DNA from 4 places in the Aliivibrio thorii genome. Region 1 is predicted to be linked to each of the others. Evidence: predicted binding sites of a transcription regulator. Region 1 holds the regulator's gene; each other region holds the start of a gene.
The links. Region 1 encodes PurR, which represses purine synthesis genes. Its sites were predicted from a motif close to TNANGNAAACGTTTNCNTNA; they were not measured.

Region 1 (2,209 bases):
ACTAAACAACTGAGCCCGAGGAAATGGTAGCAAGTTCAAAGTAAGGTATTGTTATTTTAAAGTAAAAATTAACAATACTTGAGAGAATACTTACTGTCGGCAACCCCGCTACCTTATATATAAATACGTAGGCCGGAAGCTTTGCGTCCTGTACTTTCGTACAGTTTGCCCTGTTCGTGACTTTGCTGATAATATAGCAATTTATAGTAAGAGTTGTTGCACAATTGAGCGTAGTGTGATGTTGCTTCAAAAAATGATCATTTATTTTTGTTAAGTCGGTTCAAATTTTAAGTGTAAATTGAACCAACTCGTATTTTAATAAGTAAATAAGCGCTATTTGATTCTATTTGATACGCTGCTACGAGAGACAACTTCAGGCTGCATTTCAAAAATGCGACGCTCATGGTGCTTATCTTTAATGCGCTCTAATAAAATCTCTACCGCTGTTTTACCAACACGACGTTTAGGTTGGTGAATAGTTGTCAGGGGTGGAGAGAAATACGCCGATAATTCAATATTGTCGTAACCAATAACTGAGATGTCTTCAGGTACTTTTAAGCCCGCTTGTTGAATTTTACTTATTGCCGCCAGTGCCATAATATCGTTAAAGCAAAATAGTGCTGTTGGACGCTCTGTCATTGCTAGTACTTTATCTACAGCTTTTGATGCTGAAGCACACTCGAAGTCGCCTTCCAAAATCCAGTCAGGGTTAGCGCTTAAGTTTGATTCAGCTAAAGCTCGTTCGAACCCACGAACACGCTCTTTACACGTTAATTTATCTAACTGACCTGTAATACAAGCGATTTTTTCATGGCCGTTTTCAATTAAATGTTTTGTTGCTAAGTAACCGCCTTTTTCTGAATTATCAATGATTTTATCTGTACGTGGGCTATCTGGGCCCCAATCCATAATAACCATTGGTAGCTCAGTGTTTTTTTCAAGCAGCGCTAATAGTTGTTCATTAAGGTCTGAACACATGACTAATAGGCCATCAACACGTTTTTCTGAAAGCATGCGAAGATAATGTTTTTGCTTATCTAAATCGCCTTCAGTATTACACATAAATAAAGTGTAACCTTGTTTGTAACAGTAATTCTCAACACCATGCATAACCTCTGCAAAAAATGGGTTGAAAGATTGTGTTACTAACATACCAATCGTACGTGTTGTATTGCATTTTAAACTGCGAGCAACGGCACTAGGTGCGTAGTTTAGTTCTTCAACCGCTTCCCATACACGTTTTTGAGTTGCTTCGGCAACAAAACGAGTTTTATTAATTACATGAGAGACAGTGGTAGTAGAAACAGCTGCAAGTTTTGCAACATCTTTAATAGTAGCCATATAAAAGCCTTAATGGGTAAAATAAGGGGCTATTTATGTTCCAACAAAATTGATATTACATTATGTAGATATGATGGAAGATAAATAGGCCCTGGTTATAAATGAAAAAAACCGCCAAAAATGCGGTTTTCATTTAATGATCAAATTTTATCGTTTGCGCTCACATTTTATAGGTAAAGCATAGTGCAAACAATTAGTGATTTAATTAATTTTGTTAATGATTTGATTTATATCACACACCTGTAAAAATATTGTACCAATATATAAACTATAAATTACTCACCTGTAAGGAAAGTAACATCAAGTTGTAGAAAGGTTACAAGGAAAGTCGTTACTGCAGCATAAAAGCCGAATTCATCTCTCTCCTTACAAATATGGTTAAATTTTGGAGTCCAAGATAATAGCTGTTTATTAATAAAAGAAAGTTGCGCACTCATATAAGCTTCAAAGTCTTCTTCAGAAGTTTGCTGATTTGTCATTAGGATTAAATTCCCAAGGAAATCTAGTTCAATAGCTATATGGTCTGCGGGTTCATTGAATTCTGCTTTTTGAGCAATCTTGTACTTTTCTAGTAATTCACGCATATCTTGAGCAGGTTTTGCATTAAGAAGGCCTGATTTATCTAAATAGATTGATGCATAAGGTAGAGCACTGTTTTTGTCAGAACCTAAAAATGCTTGGCAAAAATCAGCTGATAATTCAAGCTGTGCATCGTCGCGAGCTTGAAGTTTATTTAACTTTTCAACCAATTCATTTACCGATGACGCTAATTCTGGCGTCTTCCCTAAATCAGACAGGAAAGTACGAACTTCAAAACTGTTATATTGTTCTAATTGTTCTTCTGTTAGTTCATTCGCTAATAAGTTCG
Region 2 (2,209 bases), on a different replicon from region 1:
AGTACTAAATTGCTTAACGCTCCCAGTATGCTTCTTCTAAACAATCTTCACGTTCAGGCATTGATTTAGATAAACGTGGAGAGTGCTGAGTTAACACCTCGTAGCTTGCACGGTTTGAGTACTTACAAATTTGCGAGAAAGAAGAGTAAGTTAAATACTCGGCATCGTGTTTACTCGAGTTTGGTACGTTCTCTTTATGGTAGTAATTAGCTGCCATATCATGTAATAGGGCAGACAAAGCAGCATCACCAGCACCATTCGTGTTTTTAATCTCCATTGGGCCACCCATATAAGGGGCAATGTGAGAAGATACTTTAATTGGCTTAGTACATAATGCTTTCATCATTGGACGGCTGTATTCAAAACGGTTGAATTCAGGGATATTACCTGGAAGCAATGGTTTGTCAGTTTCACGCTTAATACTTTCTTCAGTAAAGCCAGCCATGTATAAACCAACAGGGCCTGCAGTACAAAGTACTAAATCTACCCACTCTAGCGCTTTATCTGCTGCAAGTAGGGGATCCTTCTCACCAGTAAGAGCTTCAGCTTCTTCTTCATTCATCGCAACAACGGTTACATTCTCTTTCAAGAAGGTTTGCCACCATTCTGCTTTGCCTTCAATAACGTACTTAGTACCTAACGTTAACACTACAGGGACATTATGAGATTTTGCACATTCAATCGCTTTTTGAACCGCGTCCATCATAGGATCGCCTTCTTTACCACGAACAAGGTAAGAAGAAATCACTAATGCAGAGGCTTTTTCAAAAATATGCTCAGGAACGTGAGCAGGACAAAGCTGGTTCATGTCACCTTCATTGATCGCAAACGTACGTTCGCCATCTTCAGAAATCAAGGTGTAACAACGGCCGATAGGACCTTGAACTGGTTGCAGGTGATCTAAGTCCATACGGCTTGTTGTGTTACATAGATAACGATAAGCGTAAGAACCGATTTTGATGTTTTCACTCATTACCCCTAGCAGAATAGATTTGCTGTCTGCTAGAACAGAGTAGTTATGAAGGGTGTTACCAATGGTATCGCCAGGATACTCATGACTGATCAAGTTTCTTTCAAACAGTTCTTTATATAAAGCTTCTGCTTTTGATTCTTCAAGAACCAATGAATGGCCTTTACTTAACTGGTGACGCGCTAAGAAATCATCGTCTACTTTTGCCTCAATATCGACAATAGTTTGACCAACACCGATAAGGTGGGTGCGTTCAAGTTTAGGTGTTTGTTTGATTTGATTCACTAATGGATCGCGAGTGTGAACAGGAAAATAGTGTTTAGACTTACGTTGGCCAGGAAACTTCATGAATTAAAGATCAGTTAATAAGTGAATTTTCCGAGATTATATCACAAGTTTTTTCATTAACATTCATGAATATAGTAAAAAGTTGAGATCTAGATCACTTTCGTTTTATGGTTCAAATAGCAAACGTTTACTTTTGTCGGGTTGTAGTAAAAACGTGCAACTTCTCGTCTGATATAAAATCCTGAAAAAGATGTCTTGTTGGTGTTTTATCTGGATTTTACTATATTCTTGGTGGGATGTTCTGATAATAATTGTTTGTTTGCAGATTTATCAATAGTATCACAAAAAAAAATGAATTATCAGGCTTGCGAAATAAGTTTCCGGCCCTATAATACTGAAAACCGGAGCGCCTGCCAGCGCTCCGGTTTTTTTGTGCCTGCTATCTTGGTTTGTTAACTGCCTTCTGCCAAAGGCAACAAGAGATAGTAGAGCCAGTATCGATAATACGAGGAATTTATCATGCGTATCGAACAAGAGTTAAAGTTAGGCTTCAAAGATGTACTATTTCGTCCTAAGCGTTCAACACTGAAAAGTCGCTCTCAAGTCGAATTAACCCGCGATTTTACATTTAAGCATAGCGGTCGTCAATGGTCTGGTACACCTGTAATTGCAGCTAACATGGATTCTGTTGGTAGTTTCGCAATGGCAAAAGCACTTTCTGAGCACGGAGTAATGACTGCAATTCATAAACATTACACTGTTGAAGATTGGGCTGGCTTTGTAAAAGAGAATGATGCATCAGTTCTTAAAAATGCAATGGTTTCTACTGGTACTTCAGAAGCTGATTTCCAGAAAACAAAAGATATCATGGCATTAACAGATGACTTGATCTTTATCTGTGTTGATATCGCAAACGGTTATTCTGAGCATTTAGTTCAATACGTTGAAAAA
Region 3 (2,209 bases), 1.2 Mb from region 1:
TTGGCCTTTGCCATCATAGCCATCAAGTGCGCTTTTTAATACCATTGGAAGTCCAACAATATCAATTGCGTTTAAGAAATCTTCTTTTGTATTGATGATGTGGTATTTGGCATTAGATACTTTAGCATTGCCCAAAAGAGCTTTTTCTAAGCGACGATCTCCTCCTGCTTTTATTGCATCAGGATTTGGCTGAAATTTTCCACTTTGGCTACATATATCTAAAATATCATGTGGAATATGTTCGAACTCAGCAGTAATTACCGTAACGTCATCAATAGCTTGTTCTAATGATAAATTAATAAGCTGCTGAGTTAATGGATGTACAACATTTTGGTTATTTACGTCATAAGCAATAATTTCAATATTCAATGGTGCACTTGCGAGCGCCATCATACGAGCGAGTTGACCTGAACCGAGTACAAGCACTTTCATGATTAGTCCTCTGATGGATCTGGGTTTGCTAATACAGTCTCTGTTTGCTCTTTACGGAATGCTTCAACAGAGGCCATTACTTCTTCGTTTGATGTTCCAATGATTTGAGCTGCAAGAATACCTGCATTGGCAGCTCCTGCTTCACCAATTGCAAGAGTACCTACTGCGATGCCTTTTGGCATTTGGACGATAGAAAGAAGAGAATCCATTCCTTTTAATGCTTTAGATTGAACAGGAACACCAAGAACGGGAATGCTAGTAAATGCAGCGGCCATTCCAGGGAGGTGAGCAGCCCCACCTGCTCCAGCAATAATAACTTTGATACCACGATCTTTTGCTTGGGTTGCATAGTCAGCAAGTAGCTGTGGAGTTCTATGAGCTGAAACTACTTTTTTTTCATAAGGAACATTAAAACGATCAAGCATTTCAGCAGCTAGTTTCATTGTTGGCCAGTCTGATTTTGAACCCATGATAATACCGACTTTCATTGTGAACTCCTTGGATAAAGATATTGGCAATATATAAAAAGTTGGCAGCATTATATGGGTATTTGATGCCAAGGGAAACGTTTGCGTAAGGAAAAAAATAAGTTATTAACGATTATTGACAATTGAAAAATGGAAAGCAGTTGTTTGATTTCATCTTATCAATAGAATAGAGAGACTAATTTAGTCTAATTAATGGTGTAAGAGTGAAGAATCTAGATCTAGTCGTAGAAGCCTTAAATAATGGTGGTGTTATCGCCTACCCGACTGAAGGTGTTTTTGGTGTTGGCTGTGATCCTGATAATGAGCTTGCAATCCATAGGCTATTAACTGTTAAGCAACGCCCTCAAGAGAAGGGGTTAATATTAATTGCCGCTTCTATTGAACAATTACTTCCTTATGTTGATTTCTCTCAACTAGAAAATAAACAGATAGAGCAAATAAAGTCGACATGGCCAGGGCCTGTGACGTGGATTGTACCTGTAAATCAAAATGCTCCACCTTTAGTTACTGGTCAGTTTGACAGTATCGCAGTTAGAGTTACTGCTCATGAACAAGTTAAAGCTATTTGTTCTGCGTTTGGCAAGCCAATTACATCAACAAGCGCAAACCTTTCTGGTTATGAACCTTGTCGTACTATATCTGAAGTTCAGAAGCAACTAGGTGATACTGGAGTTGTTATCTTTGAAGGGAAAGTCGGTAACCGAACTCAGCCAACGGAAATTCGTGATGCAAAAACAGGAAACACATTACGCCAAGGCTAATGCATCTATTATTTCTTTAAGGTAAGGTGGCTCAATTAACGTTATTTATTGAAAGGAATCACTTATGGATAAGTATGCAGTTTTTGGTAATCCTATTACACAAAGTAAATCTCCCTTTATACATACCTTATTCGCGCGTCAGACAATTCAATCTTTAGAGTATGTTGCTATTGAGGCTCCTGTGGATGGTTTTCTAGATGCAGTAACTGATTTTTTCGTTAACGGTGGAAAAGGCTGTAATGTTACCGTTCCTTTTAAAGAAGAAGCATTTCAATTTGCAAACCAATTAACAGAGAGAGCAAAATTAGCGGGTGCGGTTAATACATTAAAGAAATTAGATGATGGCATTGTTTTGGGTGACAATACAGATGGCGAAGGACTCGTTCAAGATTTGCTGCAATACCAAATCCCACTTCAAGGTAAGCGCATCTTATTAATAGGTGCTGGCGGTGCGGCTCGTGGTGTGCTTCTTCCTTTATTAAAGCAAAAGCCTTCTTTTATTACTGTCGTAAATCGTACTTATGAAAA
Region 4 (2,209 bases), 430 kb from region 1:
CAAATAGTTCTAGGTAAGAAAAGGCTTGATGATTAATACATCAAGCCTTTTTTAATTCTTAACTTAAGTAACTAAAATTATTTAGTACCAAAGATCTTATCACCAGCATCGCCAAGACCAGGTACGATGTAACCCTTGTCATTTAGCTTCTCATCAATAGCTGCAGTATAAAGCTCTACGTCTGGGTGTGCTTTTTCTAGTGCTTCAATACCTTCAGGAGCAGCAACAAGTACAAGTACTTTAAAGTGCTTACAACCATTTTCTTTTAGAAGGTCTAGAGTTGCGATCATTGAACCACCAGTAGCAAGCATTGGGTCAACAACAAGAGCAATACGCTCATCAATGTTAGACGCTAACTTATTAAAGTATGGTACTGGCTCTAGTGTTTCTTCATCACGATAAACACCAACAACACTGATACGTGCACTTGGAATATGCTCAAGAACACCATCCATCATACCAAGACCTGCACGTAGGATTGGCACTACTGTTACTTTTTTACCTTTAATTTGGTCAACTTCAACTGGGCCATTCCAGCCGTTTATAGTTACTTTTTCTGTTTCAAAATCTGATGTTGCTTCATAAGTAAGTAGGCTACCTACTTCTGTTGCTAATTCACGAAAACGTTTAGTACTGATATCGCCTTCACGCATTAAACCAATTTTATGTTTTATTAGCGGATGTTTTACTTCAACAACTTTCATTTCTGACTCCAGATACATTAATCAAACCTTCTAATTATACATATTTTTTCATTGAAAAATGGCGTTATCGTAAAATAAATTACTGCCTAAGAAATTGTTTACCGAATTTATTATTTTTTATTACAAAAATTATGCAAAAACCCTTACGCAAACGTTTCCCTTTTTACATTGTGCTGTTAGAATGGCGCGGATTTTTGAAATCCAACCTATGGCGAGGACACCTCCGTGAGCGACAACAAAACTTCTCTTAGCTACAAAGATGCTGGTGTAGACATTGATGCTGGTAATGCACTTGTTGATCGAATTAAAGGCGTAGTAAAACGTACTCGTCGCCCAGAAGTAATGGGTGGCATTGGTGGTTTTGGTGCGTTATGTGAACTTCCTACTAAATACAAACAACCTGTTTTAGTTTCAGGTACTGACGGTGTTGGTACTAAGTTACGTTTAGCACTCGATCTAAATAAGCACGATACGATTGGTATCGACTTGGTTGCTATGTGCGTAAATGACCTTATTGTTCAAGGTGGAGAACCTCTGTTCTTCCTTGATTATTATGCAACTGGCAAACTTGATATTGATGTTGCTGCTGAAGTAGTTACAGGTATCGGTGAAGGCTGTATTCAAGCTGGTTGTGCACTAATCGGTGGCGAAACTGCTGAAATGCCTGGTATGTATGAAGGTGAAGATTACGATGTTGCTGGTTTCTGTGTTGGGGTTGTCGAAAAAGAAGACATCATCGATGGCACAAAAGTAGCGGCAGGTGATGCATTAATCGCAGTAGGTTCAAGTGGTCCACACTCTAATGGTTACTCATTAATCCGTAAAATTCTTGAAGTATCAAACGCAGACCTTACCGAAAAATTAAACGGTAAAACGGTTGCAGACCATCTTATCGAACCAACAAAAATCTACATTAAATCAGCACTTAAAATGATTGCTGAGCATGATATTCATGCAATCTCTCATATTACTGGTGGCGGTTTCTGGGAAAATATCCCACGCGTGCTTCCTGAAGGTACAAAAGCGGTTGTTAATGGTAAGAGTTGGGAATGGCCTGCTATCTTTAACTGGTTACAAGAAAAAGGCAACGTTGATACATATGAAATGTACCGTACCTTTAACTGTGGTGTAGGCCTTGTTATTGCGCTTCCAAAAAATCAAGCAGAACAAGCTGTTTCTCTACTGAATGCTGAAGGCGAAAACGCTTGGGTAATTGGTGAAGTAGCGGCTGCAGAGCAAGGCGAAGAACAAGTAGAGATCCGTTAATCGGGTATATAAACTTTGAGCTAGCTCATAAAGCATAAATAGAAAGGTGATCACTTATTCGATCACCTTTTTTATATCTATTATTTATGTTCGAATAGTTCTCATTACTTAAAGAATAAGACGATTATGATGAAGAAGATTGTTGTATTAGTTTCAGGCAGTGGCAGTAACCTACAAGCTTTTATTGATGCTTGTGGTAACAAAATCCCTAACGCACGTATAGCTGCCGTCATTTCAAA

Region 2: the regulator PurR is predicted to act here: its motif matches at 1,434-1,453, upstream of AC2IP4_RS18720 (inosine/guanosine kinase).
Region 3: the regulator PurR is predicted to act here: its motif matches at 990-1,009, upstream of purE (5-(carboxyamino)imidazole ribonucleotide mutase).
Region 4: the regulator PurR is predicted to act here: its motif matches at 848-867, upstream of purM (phosphoribosylformylglycinamidine cyclo-ligase).

Annotation. Positions count from the first base shown of each region.
Region 1 covers NZ_CM170654.1:1,127,389-1,129,597, forward strand. The annotation lists cyclic di-GMP riboswitch class I at 96-180, opposite strand; gene purR (HTH-type transcriptional repressor PurR) at 334-1,341, opposite strand; gene torD (molecular chaperone TorD) at 1,617-2,209, opposite strand, start outside.
Region 2 covers NZ_CM170655.1:1,049,807-1,052,015, forward strand. The annotation lists gene AC2IP4_RS18720 (inosine/guanosine kinase) at 14-1,318, opposite strand; gene AC2IP4_RS18725 (GMP reductase) at 1,778-2,209, shown strand, end outside.
Region 3 covers NZ_CM170654.1:3,023,596-3,025,804, reverse strand. The annotation lists gene AC2IP4_RS14005 (5-(carboxyamino)imidazole ribonucleotide synthase) at 1-432, opposite strand, end outside; gene purE (5-(carboxyamino)imidazole ribonucleotide mutase) at 435-920, opposite strand; gene tsaC (L-threonylcarbamoyladenylate synthase type 1 TsaC) at 1,124-1,681, shown strand; gene aroE (shikimate dehydrogenase) at 1,746-2,209, shown strand, end outside.
Region 4 covers NZ_CM170654.1:696,012-698,220, reverse strand. The annotation lists gene AC2IP4_RS03080 (uracil-xanthine permease family protein) at 1-7, shown strand, start outside; gene upp (uracil phosphoribosyltransferase) at 78-704, opposite strand; gene purM (phosphoribosylformylglycinamidine cyclo-ligase) at 930-1,970, shown strand; gene purN (phosphoribosylglycinamide formyltransferase) at 2,100-2,209, shown strand, end outside.